One region of the Gudongella sp. QWL-04 genome, then DNA from elsewhere that is predicted to be linked to it. Evidence: a T-box and tRNA genes for the amino acid it is inferred to sense, from the RefSeq annotation. Region 1 holds a T-box; the other regions hold tRNA genes.
What was found. A T-box is a leader RNA that pairs with one kind of tRNA and senses whether it is charged. The one in region 1 lies ahead of metG (methionine--tRNA ligase), so its partner is inferred to be a tRNA-Met.
Positions count from the first base shown of each region.

Region 2: it has a tRNA-Met gene. The T-box ahead of metG (methionine--tRNA ligase) is inferred to sense a tRNA for this amino acid. The anticodon was not compared.
Region 3: it has a tRNA-Met gene. The T-box ahead of metG (methionine--tRNA ligase) is inferred to sense a tRNA for this amino acid. The anticodon was not compared.

Region 1 is NZ_CM178754.1:1,800,741-1,808,192, forward strand. Features, by position in the region: gene rnmV (ribonuclease M5) at 1-214, opposite strand, end outside; gene AC4PHB_RS08920 (TatD family hydrolase) at 232-1,002, opposite strand; gene metG (methionine--tRNA ligase) at 1,012-2,994, opposite strand; T-box leader at 3,031-3,258, opposite strand; gene AC4PHB_RS08930 (resuscitation-promoting factor) at 3,655-4,680, shown strand; gene pulA (type I pullulanase) at 4,707-6,626, opposite strand; gene AC4PHB_RS08940 (glycogen/starch/alpha-glucan phosphorylase) at 6,639-7,452, opposite strand, start outside.
Region 2 is NZ_CM178754.1:614,680-622,131, forward strand. Features, by position in the region: rRNA gene AC4PHB_RS03010 (16S ribosomal RNA) at 1-485, shown strand, start outside; tRNA gene AC4PHB_RS03015 (tRNA-Ala) at 753-828, shown strand; rRNA gene AC4PHB_RS03020 (23S ribosomal RNA) at 899-3,838, shown strand; rRNA gene rrf (5S ribosomal RNA) at 3,978-4,094, shown strand; tRNA gene AC4PHB_RS03030 (tRNA-Asn) at 4,274-4,348, shown strand; tRNA gene AC4PHB_RS03035 (tRNA-Leu) at 4,355-4,442, shown strand; tRNA gene AC4PHB_RS03040 (tRNA-Met) at 4,476-4,552, shown strand; tRNA gene AC4PHB_RS03045 (tRNA-Met) at 4,626-4,702, shown strand; tRNA gene AC4PHB_RS03050 (tRNA-Glu) at 4,720-4,794, shown strand; tRNA gene AC4PHB_RS03055 (tRNA-Val) at 4,803-4,878, shown strand; tRNA gene AC4PHB_RS03060 (tRNA-Asp) at 4,989-5,065, shown strand; tRNA gene AC4PHB_RS03065 (tRNA-Thr) at 5,170-5,245, shown strand; tRNA gene AC4PHB_RS03070 (tRNA-Tyr) at 5,311-5,395, shown strand; tRNA gene AC4PHB_RS03075 (tRNA-Gly) at 5,414-5,487, shown strand; tRNA gene AC4PHB_RS03080 (tRNA-Arg) at 5,513-5,589, shown strand; tRNA gene AC4PHB_RS03085 (tRNA-Gln) at 5,596-5,672, shown strand; tRNA gene AC4PHB_RS03090 (tRNA-Lys) at 5,731-5,806, shown strand; tRNA gene AC4PHB_RS03095 (tRNA-Ser) at 5,810-5,900, shown strand; tRNA gene AC4PHB_RS03100 (tRNA-Ser) at 5,904-5,995, shown strand; tRNA gene AC4PHB_RS03105 (tRNA-Ile) at 6,004-6,080, shown strand; tRNA gene AC4PHB_RS03110 (tRNA-Phe) at 6,103-6,178, shown strand; tRNA gene AC4PHB_RS03115 (tRNA-Trp) at 6,259-6,332, shown strand; tRNA gene AC4PHB_RS03120 (tRNA-Ile) at 6,347-6,423, shown strand; tRNA gene AC4PHB_RS03125 (tRNA-Ile) at 6,447-6,523, shown strand; gene AC4PHB_RS03130 (ribonuclease H-like domain-containing protein) at 6,561-7,452, opposite strand, start outside.
Region 3 is NZ_CM178754.1:967,124-974,575, reverse strand. Features, by position in the region: rRNA gene AC4PHB_RS05010 (16S ribosomal RNA) at 1-786, shown strand, start outside; rRNA gene AC4PHB_RS05005 (23S ribosomal RNA) at 930-3,869, shown strand; rRNA gene rrf (5S ribosomal RNA) at 4,009-4,125, shown strand; tRNA gene AC4PHB_RS04995 (tRNA-Asn) at 4,156-4,230, shown strand; tRNA gene AC4PHB_RS04990 (tRNA-Met) at 4,266-4,342, shown strand; tRNA gene AC4PHB_RS04985 (tRNA-Glu) at 4,383-4,457, shown strand; tRNA gene AC4PHB_RS04980 (tRNA-Val) at 4,466-4,541, shown strand; tRNA gene AC4PHB_RS04975 (tRNA-Asp) at 4,652-4,728, shown strand; tRNA gene AC4PHB_RS04970 (tRNA-Thr) at 4,833-4,908, shown strand; tRNA gene AC4PHB_RS04965 (tRNA-Tyr) at 4,974-5,058, shown strand; tRNA gene AC4PHB_RS04960 (tRNA-Gly) at 5,077-5,151, shown strand; tRNA gene AC4PHB_RS04955 (tRNA-Gly) at 5,196-5,269, shown strand; tRNA gene AC4PHB_RS04950 (tRNA-Arg) at 5,279-5,355, shown strand; gene AC4PHB_RS04945 (ketopantoate reductase family protein) at 5,477-6,397, shown strand; gene AC4PHB_RS04940 (Na+/H+ antiporter NhaC family protein) at 6,394-7,452, opposite strand, start outside.

The DNA.
Region 1 (7,452 bases):
GGATATGCTTTGAAAGGTCCTTTCTTATCCTCTCGCCGCCGAAGTCCGGATCGGTAAGGATAATAAGCCCTCTCCTTTCCTGGAGGGACTTCAATGTCCTTATTAATGACTTCCCATAGCCAAAACCGTTGGTTGCGATGACTTCGCACTCAAAAGCGGCTTTAACTGCAGTTATATCGTCTCTGCCTTCTACAACTATTACTTCCTTGATCATCAAATCTATCCTTCCTGTTAGGGCAGCCTGAAAAAGCTTCTGGTATTATCAGCAGTTGCCTTTGCAAGCTCATCCACCGTTATGCCCTTGATCTCTGCTATCTTCTCAGCCACCAGGCTCACAAGCTTTGGCTCGTTCCTTTTGCCCCTGAAGGGCTCCGGAGTCATGTATGGACAGTCAGTTTCTATCATAAGATTTTCAAGAGGCACCACGGAGGCTACCTCTCTAGGCACCCTTGCATTCTTAAAGGTAACTGCTCCGCCTAAGGCGATATAGAAGCCAAGCTTTGCGTAATCCATTGCCATCTCAGCGCTTCCAGAGTAGCAATGCATAAGGACCTTCAGTTTCCCGTCAGCCGCAGCCTCCTTTAGGATATCATAGGTCTCCTTGGCAGCATCTCTTGTGTGGATGACAACAGGCAAGCCCAATTCCTTAGCTAACTGGATCTGCGCCTTGAACCATTTTCTCTGTATGTCCCTTGGCGAATTGTCGTAATAGAAATCCAGACCGATCTCCCCGATCGCCACTATCTTATCTTCTTTCGCAATCTCTCTGAGCCAATCAAGGCCATCTTCCTCAAGCTCACTGGCAGAATGGGGATGGACTCCAGCAACCGCATAAATATGATCGTACTTCTTTGCCAATTCAAGGGTCGAAAGGCTGGATTCCTTGTCGGCGCCGATATTTATGACCATATCGATGCCGTCTTCTCTAAGGCTTTCAATTATACTTTCCCTGTCCTGGTCAAATCTCGGGTCGTCCAGGTGGGCGTGACTATCTATAAACATATTGCCTCCTTATGAAATGGATGAACCGTCTGCTATATCCTCCAGGGTTGACAGCAGAGTGAGATTTCCATCTGGATCCTCAGCAGCCATGATCATCCCTCTCGACTCAACTCCCCTAAGCTTTACCGGTTTAAGATTTGCGACTACTATTACCTTCTTGCCTATGAGATCCTCTGCCTTGTACCATTGCTTTATCCCGGATACTACAGTGCGAGTCTCATCTCCTACCTTCAGGGTAAGGACAAGAAGCTTGTCAGCCTTTGGATGATCCTCGCATGCGATTACCTTGGCGACCTTAAGCTGGACCTTGGCAAAGTCGTCGATGGTTATCTCTTCAACTGCCTCTTCAGCTATTGGAGCCTCGGGCTTTTTCTCTTCAACCTTAGCCTCTTTCTTAGCACCAGTTCTTTTTTCTATCAATTTATTGTTTGCTGCATTTAGTCTTTCCAGCTCGACCTTTATATCAAGCCTTGGGAAGATTATTCCGCCCTTTTCAAGCTTAGTACCTTCCTTTAGAAGTCCCCAGGTCTTTGCATCCTCCCAGTTTACTGCTCCTTCAATTCCAAGCTGTCTTCTTATCTCGTCTGAGGTCCTTACCATAAACGGCTGGATGAGGATCGATACTATCCTTAAGCTCTCGGAAAGGTTGTATAGAACTGTATCCAATCTTTCAGTGTTTCCGTCCTTGGCTAGTATCCAAGGCATAGTTTCATCTACGTATTTATTAGTTCTTCTTATAAGCTTCCAGATCTCCTCAAGTGCATTGGAGAAATTAAGCTTGTCCATCAATTCCTCGACCTTGCCGGCTGTTTCCGTCGCTTGGATGATTAGGGTTTGGTCCAGATCCTCGACAGCCTTTGGTGAAGGCATGATGCCGTCGTTATACTTTTCAACCATCGAAACTGTCCTTGATACCAGGTTCCCCAGATCATTCGCAAGGTCAGAGTTAAGCCTTTGAAGGAACTTCTCTCTTGAGAATGAGCCATCCTGTCCAAAGGAGAATTCTCTCATCAGGAAGTATTTGAAGGCATCTATTCCGTAAAGCTCTATTATCGGCTCAGGATATATAACATTGCCCTTTGATTTTGACATCTTGTCGTCCTCGAATAGGATCCAGCCGTGGCCGAATACCTTTTTAGGAAGTGGAAGGTCAAGAGCCATCAATATAGCAGGCCATATAATTGTGTGGAACCTTACTATCTCCTTACCTACGAGGTGAACATCCGCCGGCCAGAATTTATTGAAGTTGGTCTCGTCGTCTGTTCCGTACCCAAGGGATGTAAGATAGCAGGAAAGTGCATCTATCCATACATATACTACGTGCTTCTCATCGAAGGGTACCTTTACTCCCCAATCGAAGCTGCTTCTTGAAACGCTCAGGTCATCAAGACCATCCTTGAGGAAGTTATTGATCATTTCGTTCTTCCTGCTCTCAGGCTGGATGAACTCAGGGTTGTCCTCGTAAAGCTGGAGAAGCTTGTCTCTATACTTTGAAAGTCTGAAGAAGTATGCTTCCTCCTTGGCGAGATGCGTCTCTCTGCCGCAGTCAGGACATTTATTGCCGTCTATCAGCTGTGAATCGGACCAGAAGGACTCACAAGGTGTGCAGTATGCTCCCTCGTATTGATCCTTATATATCTCGCCTTTGTCATAAAGCTTTTTGAAGATATCGGCTATGGCCTTCTCGTGCTTTGGATCTGTGCTTCTTATGAAGGAATCATAGTCTATCTCAAGCATATTCCAAAGAACCTTTATGTCAGCTACTATTTTGTCTACGTAGGCTTGTGGGCTCATACCCGCTTGAGCTGCCTTTTCCTGGATCTTTTGTCCGTGCTCGTCGGAGCCTGTAGTAAAGAATACGTCATAGCCCTGGAGCTTCTTGTAGCGCTTGATCGTGTCTGCGGCAACTGTTGTGTAGGTGTGACCTATGTGCAGGTTGTCGCTAGGGTAGTAGATAGGGGTCGTTAAATAGAAATTTTTCAAAGCTATCATCCTCTCTTTCTGGGGAAATAAAAAAGCCTCCGGTCTCATAGAGACGAAGGCGACTTCGCGGTACCACTCTAATTATCTCAGGCCTCACGGCATGGATCTCAGCAGGTTTTAAACCTTACATAATAACGGATGTCACCGTCCAAGCTTACATTTCAGCAAGGAGATTCAGGGGCCATATTCAAGGATCGCCATTGCCCGGATCTCACCATCCCGGACTCTCTTGTAAAGGCATGTGTCCTTTACTCTTCCCGTCAATATCTTTAGTTTACGATTAACAAGTATTATAGCGCAACGGGGGGAGGAATGTCAAGGGGAGCTATCAGTGAATAGTTGTCAGTGAATAGTGAATAGTTATTAATCCTTCATTTCATTCAGGATGACAACAAAACTGTTATTCTGAGCGACGGTGAAGAATCTTAGCTCTTGGTTCTTAGCTTTTAGATTATCGTTCATTATTCATTTATTATTGTCCATTTTCTCAAATCTTGGCTCTTAACTATTCACTATTCACTGTTCACTATTCACTATCATATGTTCAGAATATTCCGCCTATGGGGCCAAAAATTTGACAAGCCAAGATTTTTCGTTTACAATACAGAGACGGTCAAAAATAGTTACAAAAGGGTTACAAGTTTTGTAACAAAATCAAGGAGGAGAGTTATGGACAATAACAGGACCAAAATGGTCGGTAAGGTTAAAGTCCTCTTACTTCTGGCTATAGCAATGACATTATCATTAGGGGTTAGCTTCTTCCAGGGAAATGAAGTAAGCCTAAATGTGGATGGTGAGATCATCAGTAAGATCTCCTATTCATCGACAGTTGAGGAGCTTCTTGAAGAGGAAGGTATCAAGCTTAGAAGGGGCGCAGTCGTAGAGCCCAGTCTGGATACTTTGATCAAGGAAAAACTTGAAATCACAATCATAAATCCGAAGGATTACACAATCATCATCGGGGATGAAACTATGAAGTTTAGATCCCTGAGCTCAAAGGTATCTGATGTCCTTGCAGACGCAGATATAGCTGTTGGGCTGAAGGACTTTACGAAACCTTCTCTTGACTCTACCGTTAAAAACGGTGACACCATAGAACTGTTAAGAGTCATGGAGGTTCCTAGAGTCGAAGAGGCAGTCATACCTTTTGAAAAGGAGATCATTTCCAACGAACGATTGGACAGAGGAGTGGTCAATATCCTGCAGGAGGGCAAGGACGGCTTGAGAAGATCACATATCAACGATATTTACATCAATGGTGTCTTCACATCATCCGTCATAATCAGCGATACCATATTGGAAGAACCAGTATCGCAGGTTATTGAAAGAGGTGTCAACAATGTAGTAATGACATCACGTGGAGAAACCCGCTTTAAGGATACTATGATCCTGGAGGCAACGGCCTACGACCTTTCCTATGCAAGTACAGGAAAGAGGCCAGGAGACCGATATTACGGCATAACCGCCACTGGAACGAGGGCAAGACCTGGAACTGTTGCCGTCGACCCAAGGGTTATACCGTTGGGGACAAAGCTTTACATCGAGTCCCTGGATGGAACAATGGATTATGGATTTGCTATAGCAGAAGATGTTGGAGGAGCCATTAAAGGCGAAAGAATAGACCTGTTTTTCAATTCGGCAACAGATGTAAGAAACTTTGGCCGAAGAGATGTAAAAGTATATATATTAGATTAGAAAAGGTGCCGCAGCTTGCGGCACCTTTATTCTATCTTCAGTTCATATACTAAGGTCGTAATACCGGGGACACTTATCCCGTGAGGATGCTTGAATTCCACATTTCCCCTGACTATTCCTTCCTCATCAAAAAGACATCTGATTTCGATTTCTTCAATAGGTTTCTTACTCTTGGATTCCATATGCCTTTTGATGACTGCATGGGGCAGAAGGCATTCGCTCTGATCAGCATTGTGGATCACCAGGATGCACCCACCGTTGCTTTTTATGGTGTATGACAGCATATGGCAGTTCCCGGTGTTCTCCAGGAAGTGAAGCCTGTCTCTTATTTCATCGCCATCATCGATCCTGAATTCAGGTCTAAGCTTCCTGAAGGCTATAAGCTCCTTCAGGTAGTTATAGAAACCAAGGTTTTTCTCCTTAAGGGTCCAGTCGATTGCGTTTATTGAAAGAGGAGCATTATAGGTATTGTGTTGGCCTCCCTTGGTTCTTAGAAACTCATTTCCTGCGTGAATAAATGGAATCCCCTGTGAGAGAAATAAGATCGCATGAACAAGCTTATTGTACTTGATATATTCATCTTTTGTCTTTCCAGGCAGGGTTTTTAACAGCTTATCCTGGAGTATGAGATTATCATGGGAGTTTGCGTAGTTAATGGTTTCCCTCGCCCTTGATGCAAAGCCTATCCTTCCCTCGTCATAGAAGATAGAGCCTGCGATGCCTGTCTCAACACCCCTCCGCTCATCCAGGTTCCCCTGGGCAAAGCCGTTCTTTCTGCCGTCGTTGTCTCCCTTTATAGCGTTCCTGAAGCTGTCATTGAATATTGCAAAGCCTTTTCTGCTTTGAGTGCCTCTTGAGGTCGTTTTATTTGAAGGCAGGGTCGTGATTCCCCCTGTCCATGGTTCTCCATATATAAGGATGTCAGGTCTTATCCTTCTAAGTCTTTCCACTGCAAGCTCTATTGTATCTATATCAATAAGAGCCATCAGATCAAATCTGAAGCCGTCAATCTTAAACTCATTCACCCAGTACTCAAGGCTTTTAATAATGAAATCCCTTACAAGTGGTTTTTCAGATGCCAGCTCATTGCCGCATCCAGCTCCGTCTGAGAAGGTACCGTCAGATCTCATCCTGTGCCAGTGTCCGGGAGCCAGAACATGAAAATTTGAGTCCTTCGACCTGTAGGTATGATTGTACACTACATCAAGAACGACTCTAAGCCCTGCATTGTGAAGCTCCATAATAAGCTCCTTGAGCTCTCTTATCCTTACCCTGGGATCGAAAGGATCAGTTGAATATGAGCCCTCCACTGCATTATAATGCTCGGGATCATAGCCCCAATTGTAGTTGTCGTCCCTAAGCCTTAGCTTAGGCTCTTCTCTGACTGTCAAAAAGTCATTGATGGGCATTAAGTGAACGTGAGAGACGCCTAGTTCGACAAGGTGGTCTATGCCCAAGGTTTGACCGTTAAGTGTTCTGCCTCTCTCTGTGAAGGCTTTGAAGGTGCCCGGGTGCTTTGAGAGGAAGCTTTTATGGGCGGTGAAGTCCTTTACGTGTACCTCATAAAGCACGCTATCCACAGGCTCAATAGGTTCAGGCAGCAGATGCTCATTCCAGCCCTCTGGGTCTGTGTCCGAAGGTTCGATTATAGCCGATCTCCTAGAGTTGCAAGATACCGCTATACTATAGGGATCAGTTACCTCAAGCCTTCCCTCGACAAGATAGGTGTAGAATCTCCCTTTAAGGTCTTCGTTTATGGCGATAGAAAATGAACCGTCGTGGTCCTTTTTCATGGTATGCTCGGTCCTCCTAAGGGAGGAGTGGTCTTCGTAGATCCTTAGCTTGATATCAGTCCTCGACGGAGAAAATACTCTGAAGGTGGTCTTCTCCTTGGTGTAGCTTGCTCCAAACACCCTGTCTAGTGCCATATGCTTATTGTCGTCCAATTTCTCCACCTCCTAGGAAAGCTCCTGCCACATTTTCTTTGCATAGATGTCCACAACTGTATCCGATGAGAAGTCGGCCAATAGAGCTATACTGTCAAGCATTCTTCTGCTCCACTCGTACCTGTCAAGATACCAGCCGGATACTTCCTTCATTCCCCTTGCATATTCAGCGTAGTCTCTGAGCACAAGGCTGTGATCGTTGTATTTGATAAGCCCTTCGTTAAGAGTCCTGTATATGCTGCCATCAACAAGGCTCTCCCTGCCAAGGAGCACCTCACAGGCTCTTTTCAGTTCCTTGTTTCTATAGTACTGCTCCTGAGGCTTAGAGTCCCTGATATCGTAGTGCAGCTGTGCTTCTTCTTTAGTAGATCCAAAAATCCTTATGCATTCCTTCCCTGAATAGCTCTGAATGAGCATGTTCGTGTCATCCCTGCTTCCTAAGGCTAATGCTCCGTTTACCATTGCGGTAAGCCCTCCAAGGTTAAGGCCTCCCTTTGATGGAACGGTAAGTGATTGTACCATCTCAATAGCAGGAATGAGTATCTCGCCTCTTCTTTGGGACAGGTCCTCAATAAATATCAGCTTAAGTTTGTCCTTAATGGTGATATCCTTGTTTATCTTGTCAGAAAGCTGATTTATCAGCTTGATCAGAAGCTTGGAGGTCCTATCGTGGCTTGCTGCCCTTCCACCAATAAATATCACTCTTGGGACCACATCCAGATTTGGCTCATCCTTAAGTCTCAGGTACTGGTCGATCGCCCATAGAACCTGTAGCAGCTGTCTGTTGTCATCGTTTATATCTCGAATATGTCCATCGAAAAGTGCA
Region 2 (7,452 bases), 1.2 Mb from region 1:
TTGTCGTCAGCTCGTGTCGTGAGATGTTGGGTTAAGTCCCGCAACGAGCGCAACCCTTGTCTTTAGTTGCCATCATTAAGTTGGGCACTCTAAAGAGACTGCCGATGACAAATCGGAGGAAGGTGGGGATGACGTCAAATCATCATGCCCTTTATGTCCTGGGCTACACACGTGCTACAATGGTCGGTACAACGAGAAGCAAGCCAGCGATGGCAAGCAAATCTCTAAAAGCCGATCCCAGTTCGGATTGCAGGCTGCAACTCGCCTGCATGAAGTCGGAGTTGCTAGTAATCGCGGATCAGAATGCCGCGGTGAATGCGTTCCCGGGTCTTGTACACACCGCCCGTCACACCATGGGAGTTGTCAATACCCGAAGCCAGTGAGCTAACCAGCAATGGAGGCAGCTGTCGAAGGTAGGGGCAATGACTGGGGTGAAGTCGTAACAAGGTAGCCGTATCGGAAGGTGCGGCTGGATCACCTCCTTTCTAAGGAAGATACATTCATAAGTATCTCACACTGTTTGTTATAACCTAACCCAGCGATCGTAAGGGAGCTGTAGGTAGGTTAAACGCAACGAGAACCAATTTCTCACGAGAGTATCAAGTGGAAGAAATTGTGATTCGAGACTGCGGAGAATAAAATATCAGTGAATAAGTAAGAGTGAACAGTGAATAGCTAAAAGGCAAGCAAAAGCCAAAGAGGCATTCATAACAACTATTCACTATTAACTATTCACTATTAACTGAATTTGTGGGGGTGTAGCTCAGCTGGGAGAGCACCTGCCTTGCAAGCAGGGGGTCAGGAGTTCGATCCTCCTCATCTCCACCACGACCCAACTTAAGGTTGGATCAATTGAACATTGAAAACTAAATCTAATAAAAAGAACAAACATGAAATAGGTCAAGTTATTAAGAGCATAGGGCGAATGCCTTGGCACCAAGAGCCGAAGAAGGACGGGATAAGCACCGAAATGCTACGGGGAGTCGCAAATAGACGTCGATCCGTAGATATCCGAATGGGGGAACCCACTTGAGCAACCCTCAAGTACTCATGACCCAATAAAATAAGTCATGAGAGGTAGACCAGGGGAACTGAAACATCTAAGTACCCTGAGGAAGAGAAAGAAACATCGATTTTCAAAGTAGCGGCGAGCGAAATGGAAAGAGCCCAAACCTGATTTATCAGGGGTTGAGGACACAGCAAAAGATTGAGTGATCCATAGTCGAAGAAAGCTGGGAAGCTTTGCGAAACAAGGTGATAGCCCTGTAGACGAAATGGAATACTCACAGGCTGTGCTCCAGAGTACCACGGGACACGAGAAATCCCGTGGGAAGCAGGGAGGCCCACCTCCCAAGGCTAAATACTACTTGGTGACCGATAGTGAACAGTACCGTGAGGGAAAGGCGAAAAGAACCCCGGGAGGGGAGTGAAATAGAACCTGAAACCCTATGCTTACAAGCAGTGGAAGCACGTTAAAAGTGTGACCGCGTACTTTTTGTAGAACGGGCCAGCGAGTTATGATATGCAGCGAGGTTAAGTAATTAAGTTACGGAGCCGTAGGGAAACCGAGTCTTAACAGGGCGAATATAGTTGCATGTCATAGACCCGAAACCGGGTGACCTATCCATGGGCAGAGTGAAGTTTTAGTAAAATAAAATGGAGGCTCGAACCCGGTAGCGTTTAAAAGCTATGGGATGACCTGTGGATAGGGGTGAAAAGCCAATCGAACTCGGAGATAGCTGGTTCTCCTCGAAATAGCTTTAGGGCTAGCCTCAAGAGAGAATGAGATGGAGGTAGAGCACTGAATGGTCTAGGGGCACATAGTGTTACCAAAACCTATCAAACTCCGAATGCCATACTCATAAGCTTGGGAGTCAGACTGTGGGGGATAAGCTTCATAGTCAAAAGGGAAAGAGCCCAGATCACCAGCTAAGGTCCCAAAATTCTGATTAAGTGGTAAAGGATGTGAGGTTTCACAGACAACCAGGATGTTGGCTTAGAAGCAGCCATACATTTAAAGAGTGCGTAATAGCTCACTGGTCGAGAGACCTTGCGCCGAAGATTTCCGGGGCTAAAATCAGATACCGAAGCTGTGGGATGTATTAATACATCGGTAGAGGAGCATTGTGTAAGGGACGAAGGTGTACCGAAAGGAGCGCTGGACATTACACAAGAGAGAATGCTGGCATAAGTAGCGAAAGGTGAGTGAGAATCTCACCCGTCGAAAACCTAAGGTTTCCTGAGGAAGGCTCGTCCACTCAGGGTAAGTCGGGACCTAAGCCAAGGCTGAAAAGCGTAGGTGATGGACAACAGGTTATGATTCCTGTACTGGAGGTATTCGTTAATAGAGAAGTGGGGACGCAGGAGGATATGCAGAGCGTGCGATTGGAAGAGCACGTCTAAGCACGTAGGGAGAGAAGACAGGCAAATCCGTTTTCTTAGAAATCCTGAGGTGTGATGGGGATCGAAAAACAAGTAGAGAAGCTGCAGACTCCACACTGCCAAGAAAAGCCACTATCGAGAATATTTTCACCCGTACCGCAAACCGACACAGGTAGGTGAGGAGAGAATCCTAAGACGAGCGGAAGAACCTTTGTTAAGGAACTCGGCAAAATAGCCCCGTAACTTCGGGAGAAGGGGTGCCACTTGGAGTGGATATCATACGATATACAAGCTTTGGGTGGCCGCAGTGAAAAGGCCCAAGCGACTGTTTACCAAAAACACAACTCTCTGCTAAGTCGAAAGACGAAGTATAGGGGGTGACACCTGCCCGGTGCTGGAAGGTTAAGGGGAATGCTTAGAGGGAAACTTCGAAGGTGTGAACTTAAGCCCCAGTAAACGGCGGCCGTAACTATAACGGTCCTAAGGTAGCGAAATTCCTTGTCGGGTAAGTTCCGACCCGCACGAAAGGTGTAACGATTTGGGCACTGTCTCAACAAAGGATCCGGTGAAATTGTAGTACTCGTGAAGATGCGAGTTACCCGCGACAGGACGGAAAGACCCCGTGGAGCTTTACTGCAGGCTGACATTGGATTTTGGCATTGCATGTACAGGATAGGTGGGAGGCATAGAAGCAAGTGCGCCAGTATTTGTGGAGCCAACCTTGGGATACCACTCTTGTGATGCTGAAATTCTAACCTGGCACCGTGAACCCGGTGTGGGGACACTGTCAGTTGGGCAGTTTGACTGGGGCGGTCGCCTCCTAAAAAGTAACGGAGGCGCTCAAAGGTTTCCTCAGCACGGTCGGAAATCGTGCGAAGAGTGTAAAGGCAGAAGGAAGCTTGACTGCGACACCAACAAGTGGAGCAGGAACGAAAGTTGGACTTAGTGATCCGGTGGTACCGCGTGGAAGGGCCATCGCTCAACGGATAAAAGCTACCCCGGGGATAACAGGCTTATACCCCCCAAGAGTCCACATCGACGGGGGTGTTTGGCACCTCGATGTCGGCTCGTCTCATCCTGGGGCTGAAGTAGGTCCCAAGGGTTGGGCTGTTCGCCCATTAAAGAGGCACGCGAGCTGGGTTCAGAACGTCGTGAGACAGTTCGGTCCCTATCCGTCGTGGGCGCAGGAAATTTGAGAGGAGCTGTCCTTAGTACGAGAGGACCGGGATGGACAAACCTATGGTGAATCAGTTGTCTTGCCAAAGGCATGGCTGAGTAGCTAAGTTTGGACGGGATAAGTGCTGAAGGCATCTAAGCACGAAGCCCCCCTCAAGATGAGATTTCCCATCATGAAAGTGAGTAAGACACCAGGAAGACGACCTGGTAGATAGGTCTCAGGTGAAAGAGCAGCAATGCTTGAAGCTAAGAGATACTAATATGTCGAGGACTTGACCTAAGTCAGTGAACAGTGAATAGTGAACAGTGAATAGTGATTGTCATTCTGAGCGTAAGCGAAGAATCTTAGCTGAGAACTGTGAATTGTAAATTGTGAATTGTAGTAAGTAGTGTTTGTTCTATAGTAGATTTAGTTTTCGTCTGGTGACGATAGCAAGAGGGAGACACCTGTACCCATACCGAACACAGAAGTTAAGCCTCTTAACGCCGATGGTACTTGGTTGGAAACGACCTGGGAGAGTAGGAAGTTGCCAGTCTAATGACCTAACTTAGCGAACGAAAGTGAGCTTTAGTAGGTCAGATGTCGCGCAGTCCAGATCTATGATTTGGCTAACGCAGCCGACTAATGACCTAACTTAGCGAACGAAAGTGAGCTTTAGTAGGTCAGATGTCGCGCAGTCCAAATCTATGATTTGGCTAACGCAGCCGACTCTATTCTTAGGTAGCTCAATGGCGGAGCAACCGGCTGTTAACCGGTAGGTTGTGGGTTCGAGTCCCACCCTGAGAGCCAGAGTATGCCGGGGTGGCGGAACTGGCAGACGCACAGGACTTAAAATCCTGCGACCCTTAAAGTCGTACCGGTTCGATTCCGGTCCTCGGCACCATAACTCTATGGCACAAAAGGGTTAAAATATTGACGCGGGATGGAGCAGTCTGGTAGCTCGTCGGGCTCATAACCCGGAGGTCGTAGGTTCAAATCCTGCTCCCGCAACCATTATATCTGTCATAGCGACAGCGGAGACACCCATTTTGGTGTACCCGGAGGGTGCAAACATAATGTCTAACGTGGCGGCGTAGCTCAGTTGGCTAGAGCATGCGGTTCATACCCGCAGTGTCAGCGGTTCAAATCCGTTCGCCGCTACCAATTTTCAATTAAATCAAGGCCCTATGGTCAAGCGGTTAAGACACCGCCCTTTCACGGCGGTAACCCGGGTTCGAATCCCGGTAGGGTCACCAAAAAAAGTGGGCGCATAGCTCAGTTGGGAGAGCACCTGCCTTACAAGCAGGGGGTCACAGGTTCGAGCCCTGTTGTGCCCACCACTTTTATCAATGAACAATTTACAATGCACAATGCACAATTAAAAAGACCCGTAAGTAAGTCGCAAATAATTGTTAACTGTGAATTGTGAACTGTGATTTTAACTACCATTGGCCTGGTAGTTCAGTTGGTTAGAATGCCAGCCTGTCACGCTGGAGGTCGAGGGTTCGAGTCCCTTCCAGGTCGCCACAATTCAACTAATAGTGAATAAGTAAGAGTGAATAACGAAAGACCCAAAAGAGAGACCCGAATAACTATTCACTGTTCACTGATAAATTATTCACTGCAATATTGCTGGCGTAGCTCAATCGGCAGAGCAACTGACTTGTAATCAGTAGGTTGGGGGTTCAATTCCTCTCGCCAGCTCCAAAAGTGCTCCGCAGGACAAGAGAAAATGTCCTTTAGGGTTTGATACATAACAAGGGAATAGATATGGAGGAGTTCCCGAGTGGCCAAAGGGGACGGACTGTAAATCCGTTAGCTAAGCTTTCAGTGGTTCAAATCCACTCTCCTCCACCAATTAAACTTAATAAATATGCGGGTGTAGCTCAGTGGTAGAGCCCCAGCCTTCCAAGCTGGTTGCGAGGGTTCGATTCCCTTCACCCGCTCCAGTAAACTCTTAAAGCTTATAATCATGCACCTATAGCTCAGTAGGATAGAGCAACGGACTTCTAATCCGTGTGCCGGGGGTTCGAATCCTCCTAGGTGCACCATAGTGTTGGGGTGTAGCCAAGTCGGTAAGGCACTAGACTTTGACTCTAGCATTCCACAGGTTCGAGTCCTGTCACCCCAGCCATTTTTACCTAGTTCACTTATACTGCATGCAGTATATTTTTTTACCAATAATATAATATGATCCATTAGCTCAGTCGGTAGAGCACCTGACTTTTAATCAGGGTGTCCCGCGTTCGAGTCGCGGATGGATCACCATTTGGAGAGGTACCGAAGCGGTCATAACGGGGCGGTCTTGAAAACCGTTAGGGCTTTGCGGCCCACGTGGGTTCGAATCCCACCCTCTCCGCCATAAGGAGAAGTACTCAAGTGGCTGAAGAGGCTCCCCTGCTAAGGGAGTAGGTCCTGATAAGGGGCGCGAGGGTTCAAATCCCTCCTTCTCCGCCATAAGATGGGGGCCTTTAGCTCAGTCGGTTAGAGCGCCCGGCTCATAACCGGTAGGTCCGGGGTTCGAGTCCCTGAAGGCCCACCAACTACATAAAATGTAGTTACCTGCCCAGATAGCTCAGTCGGTAGAGCAGTGGACTGAAAATCCACGTGTCGCTGGTTCGATTCCGGCTCTGGGCACCATCCCATCTATTCACAATCTCCAATTTATTCATTGCATCCCATGATGCGTTGATGGATTGTATTGTGAATTATTTTAATACAGGGGCGTAGTTAAACGGTATAACAGCGGTCTCCAAAACCGTCGATGAGGGTTCGATTCCTTCCGCCCCTGCCATTTTTATTTAGCAAGGACTTGTAGCTCAGGCGGTTAGAGCGCACGCCTGATAAGCGTGAGGTCGGTGGTTCGAGTCCACCCAGGTCCACCACCATTTATCATTAAATGATAAATGGGCCTTTAGCTCAGTCGGTTAGAGCGCCCGGCTCATAACCGGTAGGTCCGGGGTTCGAGTCCCTGAAGGCCCACCAAAGAGAAAAACTCATCGCTATGATGAGTTTTACTGTTTTAAACTAATATTTCTGAAAGCTGCCTTATTATCAAGGATTTGATATTATCAGTATTCAGATTTCTTCCTGCCGATACTATTATATATCCGTTAGGGATTCTCATATCCATGTTTGAGAAGCCCTCTTCTGAGATTCCGAGATTAACAACGTCTATCAGGGCAACCTTGAGATCACTCTCGCTTATCGCATAGATTATCTCATAGGCTATGTTGAAAGTGTTGTCATCCCTTAGATCCAATGACCAACCTTGAGCATAATAGCGTATAGGGACATCGCTGTCTGAAGTATAGGTCCCATTTATGAGCAACATCTCTTCAATAATTCCAAGCTCCTTAATATACAGATTTATGGTTTGGCCATTGTTAACGACCCTTACTGTTTTACTATCGCCGACTATTTGGATAAGCCTTAGCAATTCAGGCATAGAGCAAAGATCATCGTGATTATGCTTTAAGACGATTTCTCTCAAAGCAGCTGAGCCCGTTTTAATAAATTCTTTATAGAAATCAATACATTCTTTACCAGAGTACTGATCTTCCCGCAAAATTCCTAAGCTCTCTTCAACAGTCTTAAGCTTAAGATTGGGAAAAGCGAAAAAATCACTATTATTTTTAAGAAGCTTATAAAGATCCAATGACTCTATGGGCGTCATAGAAATAGAATGCTTATCCATTCTAGCCTTAATGAAGGGAAGATCGAAGGAATCCCCGTTATAAGTGACGACAAGAGTTCTTGAATTGAGATAGGGTAAAAGAGCTGAAAGTATATCATTTTCCTCCGAAGAATTTTCAGCAAATAATTGCTCTATAAACCATTTCTTTTTCTCGGATTCATAATAGGCAAGACCTATAAGATATATCCAGTTATACTCTCTTGAAAGTCCAGTGGTT
Region 3 (7,452 bases), 830 kb from region 1:
AGGAACGAAAGCGTGGGGAGCAAACAGGATTAGATACCCTGGTAGTCCACGCCGTAAACGATGAGTGCTAGGTGTTGGGGGTCAAACCTCGGTGCCGCAGCTAACGCATTAAGCACTCCGCCTGGGGAGTACGTACGCAAGTATGAAACTCAAAGGAATTGACGGGGACCCGCACAAGCAGCGGAGCATGTGGTTTAATTCGAAGCAACGCGAAGAACCTTACCAGGGCTTGACATGCCACTGACCGGTCTAGAGATAGACCTTTATCCTTCGGGGTACAGCGGACACAGGTGGTGCATGGTTGTCGTCAGCTCGTGTCGTGAGATGTTGGGTTAAGTCCCGCAACGAGCGCAACCCTTGTCTTTAGTTGCCATCATTAAGTTGGGCACTCTAAAGAGACTGCCGATGACAAATCGGAGGAAGGTGGGGATGACGTCAAATCATCATGCCCTTTATGTCCTGGGCTACACACGTGCTACAATGGTCGGTACAACGAGAAGCAAGCCAGCGATGGCAAGCAAATCTCTAAAAGCCGATCCCAGTTCGGATTGCAGGCTGCAACTCGCCTGCATGAAGTCGGAGTTGCTAGTAATCGCGGATCAGAATGCCGCGGTGAATGCGTTCCCGGGTCTTGTACACACCGCCCGTCACACCATGGGAGTTGTCAATACCCGAAGCCAGTGAGCTAACCAGCAATGGAGGCAGCTGTCGAAGGTAGGGGCAATGACTGGGGTGAAGTCGTAACAAGGTAGCCGTATCGGAAGGTGCGGCTGGATCACCTCCTTTCTAAGGAAGATACATTCATAAGTATCTCACACTGTTTGTTATAAAATATCAATTGTGCACCGATCGAGGTGAAAGTCTTGATAGGTGCAAATGTATTTTGTACTTTGAAAACTAAATCTAATAAAAAGAACAAACATGAAATAGGTCAAGTTATTAAGAGCATAGGGCGAATGCCTTGGCACCAAGAGCCGAAGAAGGACGGGATAAGCACCGAAATGCTACGGGGAGTCGCAAATAGACGTCGATCCGTAGATATCCGAATGGGGGAACCCACTTGAGCAACCCTCAAGTACTCATGACCCAATAAAATAAGTCATGAGAGGTAGACCAGGGGAACTGAAACATCTAAGTACCCTGAGGAAGAGAAAGAAACATCGATTTTCAAAGTAGCGGCGAGCGAAATGGAAAGAGCCCAAACCTGATTTATCAGGGGTTGAGGACACAGCAAAAGATTGAGTGATCCATAGTCGAAGAAAGCTGGGAAGCTTTGCGAAACAAGGTGATAGCCCTGTAGACGAAATGGAATACTCACAGGCTGTGCTCCAGAGTACCACGGGACACGAGAAATCCCGTGGGAAGCAGGGAGGCCCACCTCCCAAGGCTAAATACTACTTGGTGACCGATAGTGAACAGTACCGTGAGGGAAAGGCGAAAAGAACCCCGGGAGGGGAGTGAAATAGAACCTGAAACCCTATGCTTACAAGCAGTGGAAGCACGTTAAAAGTGTGACCGCGTACTTTTTGTAGAACGGGCCAGCGAGTTATGATATGCAGCGAGGTTAAGTAATTAAGTTACGGAGCCGTAGGGAAACCGAGTCTTAACAGGGCGAATATAGTTGCATGTCATAGACCCGAAACCGGGTGACCTATCCATGGGCAGAGTGAAGTTTTAGTAAAATAAAATGGAGGCTCGAACCCGGTAGCGTTTAAAAGCTATGGGATGACCTGTGGATAGGGGTGAAAAGCCAATCGAACTCGGAGATAGCTGGTTCTCCTCGAAATAGCTTTAGGGCTAGCCTCAAGAGAGAATGAGATGGAGGTAGAGCACTGAATGGTCTAGGGGCACATAGTGTTACCAAAACCTATCAAACTCCGAATGCCATACTCATAAGCTTGGGAGTCAGACTGTGGGGGATAAGCTTCATAGTCAAAAGGGAAAGAGCCCAGATCACCAGCTAAGGTCCCAAAATTCTGATTAAGTGGTAAAGGATGTGAGGTTTCACAGACAACCAGGATGTTGGCTTAGAAGCAGCCATACATTTAAAGAGTGCGTAATAGCTCACTGGTCGAGAGACCTTGCGCCGAAGATTTCCGGGGCTAAAATCAGATACCGAAGCTGTGGGATGTATTAATACATCGGTAGAGGAGCATTGTGTAAGGGACGAAGGTGTACCGAAAGGAGCGCTGGACATTACACAAGAGAGAATGCTGGCATAAGTAGCGAAAGGTGAGTGAGAATCTCACCCGTCGAAAACCTAAGGTTTCCTGAGGAAGGCTCGTCCACTCAGGGTAAGTCGGGACCTAAGCCAAGGCTGAAAAGCGTAGGTGATGGACAACAGGTTATGATTCCTGTACTGGAGGTATTCGTTAATAGAGAAGTGGGGACGCAGGAGGATATGCAGAGCGTGCGATTGGAAGAGCACGTCTAAGCACGTAGGGAGAGAAGACAGGCAAATCCGTTTTCTTAGAAATCCTGAGGTGTGATGGGGATCGAAAAACAAGTAGAGAAGCTGCAGACTCCACACTGCCAAGAAAAGCCACTATCGAGAATATTTTCACCCGTACCGCAAACCGACACAGGTAGGTGAGGAGAGAATCCTAAGACGAGCGGAAGAACCTTTGTTAAGGAACTCGGCAAAATAGCCCCGTAACTTCGGGAGAAGGGGTGCCACTTGGAGTGGATATCATACGATATACAAGCTTTGGGTGGCCGCAGTGAAAAGGCCCAAGCGACTGTTTACCAAAAACACAACTCTCTGCTAAGTCGAAAGACGAAGTATAGGGGGTGACACCTGCCCGGTGCTGGAAGGTTAAGGGGAATGCTTAGAGGGAAACTTCGAAGGTGTGAACTTAAGCCCCAGTAAACGGCGGCCGTAACTATAACGGTCCTAAGGTAGCGAAATTCCTTGTCGGGTAAGTTCCGACCCGCACGAAAGGTGTAACGATTTGGGCACTGTCTCAACAAAGGATCCGGTGAAATTGTAGTACTCGTGAAGATGCGAGTTACCCGCGACAGGACGGAAAGACCCCGTGGAGCTTTACTGCAGGCTGACATTGGATTTTGGCATTGCATGTACAGGATAGGTGGGAGGCATAGAAGCAAGTGCGCCAGTATTTGTGGAGCCAACCTTGGGATACCACTCTTGTGATGCTGAAATTCTAACCTGGCACCGTGAACCCGGTGTGGGGACACTGTCAGTTGGGCAGTTTGACTGGGGCGGTCGCCTCCTAAAAAGTAACGGAGGCGCTCAAAGGTTTCCTCAGCACGGTCGGAAATCGTGCGAAGAGTGTAAAGGCAGAAGGAAGCTTGACTGCGACACCAACAAGTGGAGCAGGAACGAAAGTTGGACTTAGTGATCCGGTGGTACCGCGTGGAAGGGCCATCGCTCAACGGATAAAAGCTACCCCGGGGATAACAGGCTTATACCCCCCAAGAGTCCACATCGACGGGGGTGTTTGGCACCTCGATGTCGGCTCGTCTCATCCTGGGGCTGAAGTAGGTCCCAAGGGTTGGGCTGTTCGCCCATTAAAGAGGCACGCGAGCTGGGTTCAGAACGTCGTGAGACAGTTCGGTCCCTATCCGTCGTGGGCGCAGGAAATTTGAGAGGAGCTGTCCTTAGTACGAGAGGACCGGGATGGACAAACCTATGGTGAATCAGTTGTCTTGCCAAAGGCATGGCTGAGTAGCTAAGTTTGGACGGGATAAGTGCTGAAGGCATCTAAGCACGAAGCCCCCCTCAAGATGAGATTTCCCATCATGAAAGTGAGTAAGACACCAGGAAGACGACCTGGTAGATAGGTCTCAGGTGAAAGAGCAGCAATGCTTGAAGCTAAGAGATACTAATATGTCGAGGACTTGACCTAAGTCAGTGAACAGTGAATAGTGAACAGTGAATAGTGATTGTCATTCTGAGCGTAAGCGAAGAATCTTAACTGAGAACTGTGAATTGTAAATTGTGAATTGTAGTAAGTAGTGTTTGTTCTATAGTAGATTTAGTTTTCGTCTGGTGACGATAGCAAGAGGGAGACACCTGTACCCATACCGAACACAGAAGTTAAGCCTCTTAACGCCGATGGTACTTGGTTGGAAACGACCTGGGAGAGTAGGAAGTTGCCAGACTACAAAGGTAGCAAGGCTATCTTGGAGTATTCTTAGGTAGCTCAATGGCGGAGCAACCGGCTGTTAACCGGTAGGTTGTGGGTTCGAGTCCCACCCTGAGAGCCATATTAAAGTTGGGGTGGAACAACTGGCAAAAATATCGCGGGATGGAGCAGTCTGGTAGCTCGTCGGGCTCATAACCCGGAGGTCGTAGGTTCAAATCCTGCTCCCGCAACCATTACATATTTACTCCGCTCCACCACTCCAACAGTAATCAAGGCCCTATGGTCAAGCGGTTAAGACACCGCCCTTTCACGGCGGTAACCCGGGTTCGAATCCCGGTAGGGTCACCAAAAAAAGTGGGCGCATAGCTCAGTTGGGAGAGCACCTGCCTTACAAGCAGGGGGTCACAGGTTCGAGCCCTGTTGTGCCCACCACTAATTTCAAGTGAATAAGTAACAGTGAATAAGTAACAGTGAAAACAAAACTCTTAAGAGATAGACCCAGATCACTATTTACTATTCACTAATAGCTATTAACTATCATTGGCCTGGTAGTTCAGTTGGTTAGAATGCCAGCCTGTCACGCTGGAGGTCGAGGGTTCGAGTCCCTTCCAGGTCGCCACAATTCAACTAATAGTGAATAAGTAAGAGTGAATAACGAAAGACTCAAAAGATAGACCCATATAACTATTCACTGTTCACTGACAAGTTATTCACTGCATTATTGCTGGCGTAGCTCAATCGGCAGAGCAACTGACTTGTAATCAGTAGGTTGGGGGTTCAATTCCTCTCGCCAGCTCCAAAAGTGCTCCGCAGGACAAGAGAAAATGTCCTTTAGGGTTTGATACATAACAAGGGAATAGATATGGAGGAGTTCCCGAGTGGCCAAAGGGGACGGACTGTAAATCCGTTAGCTAAGCTTTCAGTGGTTCAAATCCACTCTCCTCCACCAATTAAACTTAATAAATATGCGGGAGTGGCTCAGTGGTAGAGCATCGCCTTGCCAAGGCGAGGGTCGCGAGTTCGAATCTCGTCTTCCGCTCCATAAGAACTTGAATGAAGAAAATTGTTTCTTCATTTTTTTAAAATGCGGGTGTAGCTCAGTGGTAGAGCCCCAGCCTTCCAAGCTGGTTGCGAGGGTTCGATTCCCTTCACCCGCTCCAATAACCTATGTACCCATAGCTCAGCTGGATAGAGTAACTGGCTACGAACCAGTAGGCCGGGGGTTCGAATCCCTCTGGGTACACCACTTTAAGCTCCATGATCGGGAGCTTATTTTTTATTTAAAATCTGAATTCAATGATTTTCAGATCGATGGAAAATGGTATAATCATAGTTAATATGATTTTGGAAAAGAGGAATGGTTAGAAATGGAAATAACAAGGGTTTCTATAGTTGGAATGGGTTCACTAGGCCTCATTTTCGGCAGTTTTCTTTATGATAAACTAGGTAGTGATAACGTTGAGTTTATTGTTGACAATAAGAGATCAGAAATATTTGATTATGGACACAGAGTTGTAAATGGAAAAAGCTATAACTTCAATGTGATCTCTGGAGAAAAAGCTGTAAATAAGTCTCAACTGATCATATTCGCTGTTAAGTCTACAAACCTGGAAAATGCCATAGAAACAGCTAGAGACTGTGTAGATGGATCTACTACAATAATTTCATTAATGAATGGAATATCGAGTGAGAAAATCTTAGGCCAAGCCTTTGGTATAGATAAAATCTTGTTTGCTACTGCTGAGGGAATGGATCCAATAAGAAGCAAACACACTCTAAGTTACACAAATATGGGCTATGTATGTATTGGAACCGACAGTGAGGACCAAAACAAGAAAAAACGATTGAAAGAACTCATAAAGCTTTTTGATAGAACAGACTTTCCATATAAACTTGAAAAAAATGTTATGCACAGATTATGGAGTAAATTCATGCTGAATGTGGGTGTTAATCAAGTGGTTATGATGCATGAGGGGACCTTTGATACTATACAAAAAGAAGGACCTGAAAGGACGATGATGATCGAGGCCATGAGAGAAGTAATCGAGCTTGCAGGCGAAGAAGGTATCTTGATTGGTGAAAAAGATCTTGAATTCTACGTTGGGCTTGTTGATTCCTTGAACCCCAACGGCATGCCTTCTATGAGACATGATGGTCTTCATAGGATTAAATCCGAGGTGGAGATGTTTGCAGGTACAGTGATCGAATATGGTAAAAAGCACAATATCCATACCCCAGTTAATCAAAAAATTTATGATACTATAAAGCTTATTGAGTCCAAATATTAAGAACTTGGTTTGTCTCTTTCAGTCAGCAATCCATATAGAGGTAAAATATAAAGATATACAGCATAAAGTATACTTGAAGTTGGTGCACCGACTGCTGCTAAGGGAAATGCCCCTGCAATACTCCAAGGAATAAGAGGAGCAATTACGATGGCCGTATTCTCAAGGTAGATGGCTAATTTGTATCTGTCGGGTACAAGATCGTCATTTAGCTCGAAAGTCAACATGGTTGAAAGAGTTTGATTGCAGCTTATAGCACTCATTAAGATTGATGAAAGAAAGATGGTAAAGAAGCTTGTAGTACGCAGTGACAGATTCCTGATCCATCTTTTTATTTCTGAAAGAAGATCTGTATTTCTGAAGATACCAAAATATGAAGAGGAAATACCGATTATTGATGCTGACCTTAGCATAGAAACTAAGCCACCTCCATTAATTACGGAACCAAGTGAAGGATCATTAGCTTTGTAACCCAATATTGCGATAGATATTATTTCTGGTATTGATTTATTTTGAGCATAAAAACAGACGAAAATACTTGCACAAATACTTATGATCATTATGCGCTTCACCTTGAACTTGAATAGAGATAAAATTATTACTAGAAGTGCAGGTATTGAGACCCACCAATACAGATTAAAGCTATTGCTATATATAGTGACGGATTCTGACGATACGATTGCGTTAGAATTTATATGACCTGTGACAGCATAAATTACTACAGCAATCAGAAAAGGGATTACAGATGTTTTCAACATATTCTTTATGTTTATGAAAAGATCTGTTTGAGTAAGCTCGCTTACCAGGAGTGCACTTGAGGACATAGCAGAGCATCTGTCACCAAAGTATACCCCAGAAAGGATAGCTCCGCCAGTTAAGAATGGATCTATTCCAAGGGCAAGGCCGATAGACATACACACAACTCCCATTGTGCTGGCTGTTCCAAAGGATGTGCCAGTTAGTACTGATACCATCGAACATAAAAGAAAAGCATATAAGACAAAGAAATCTGGGTCGATGAATCGGATGGAGTGATAAATCAGATAAGGGATTGTGCC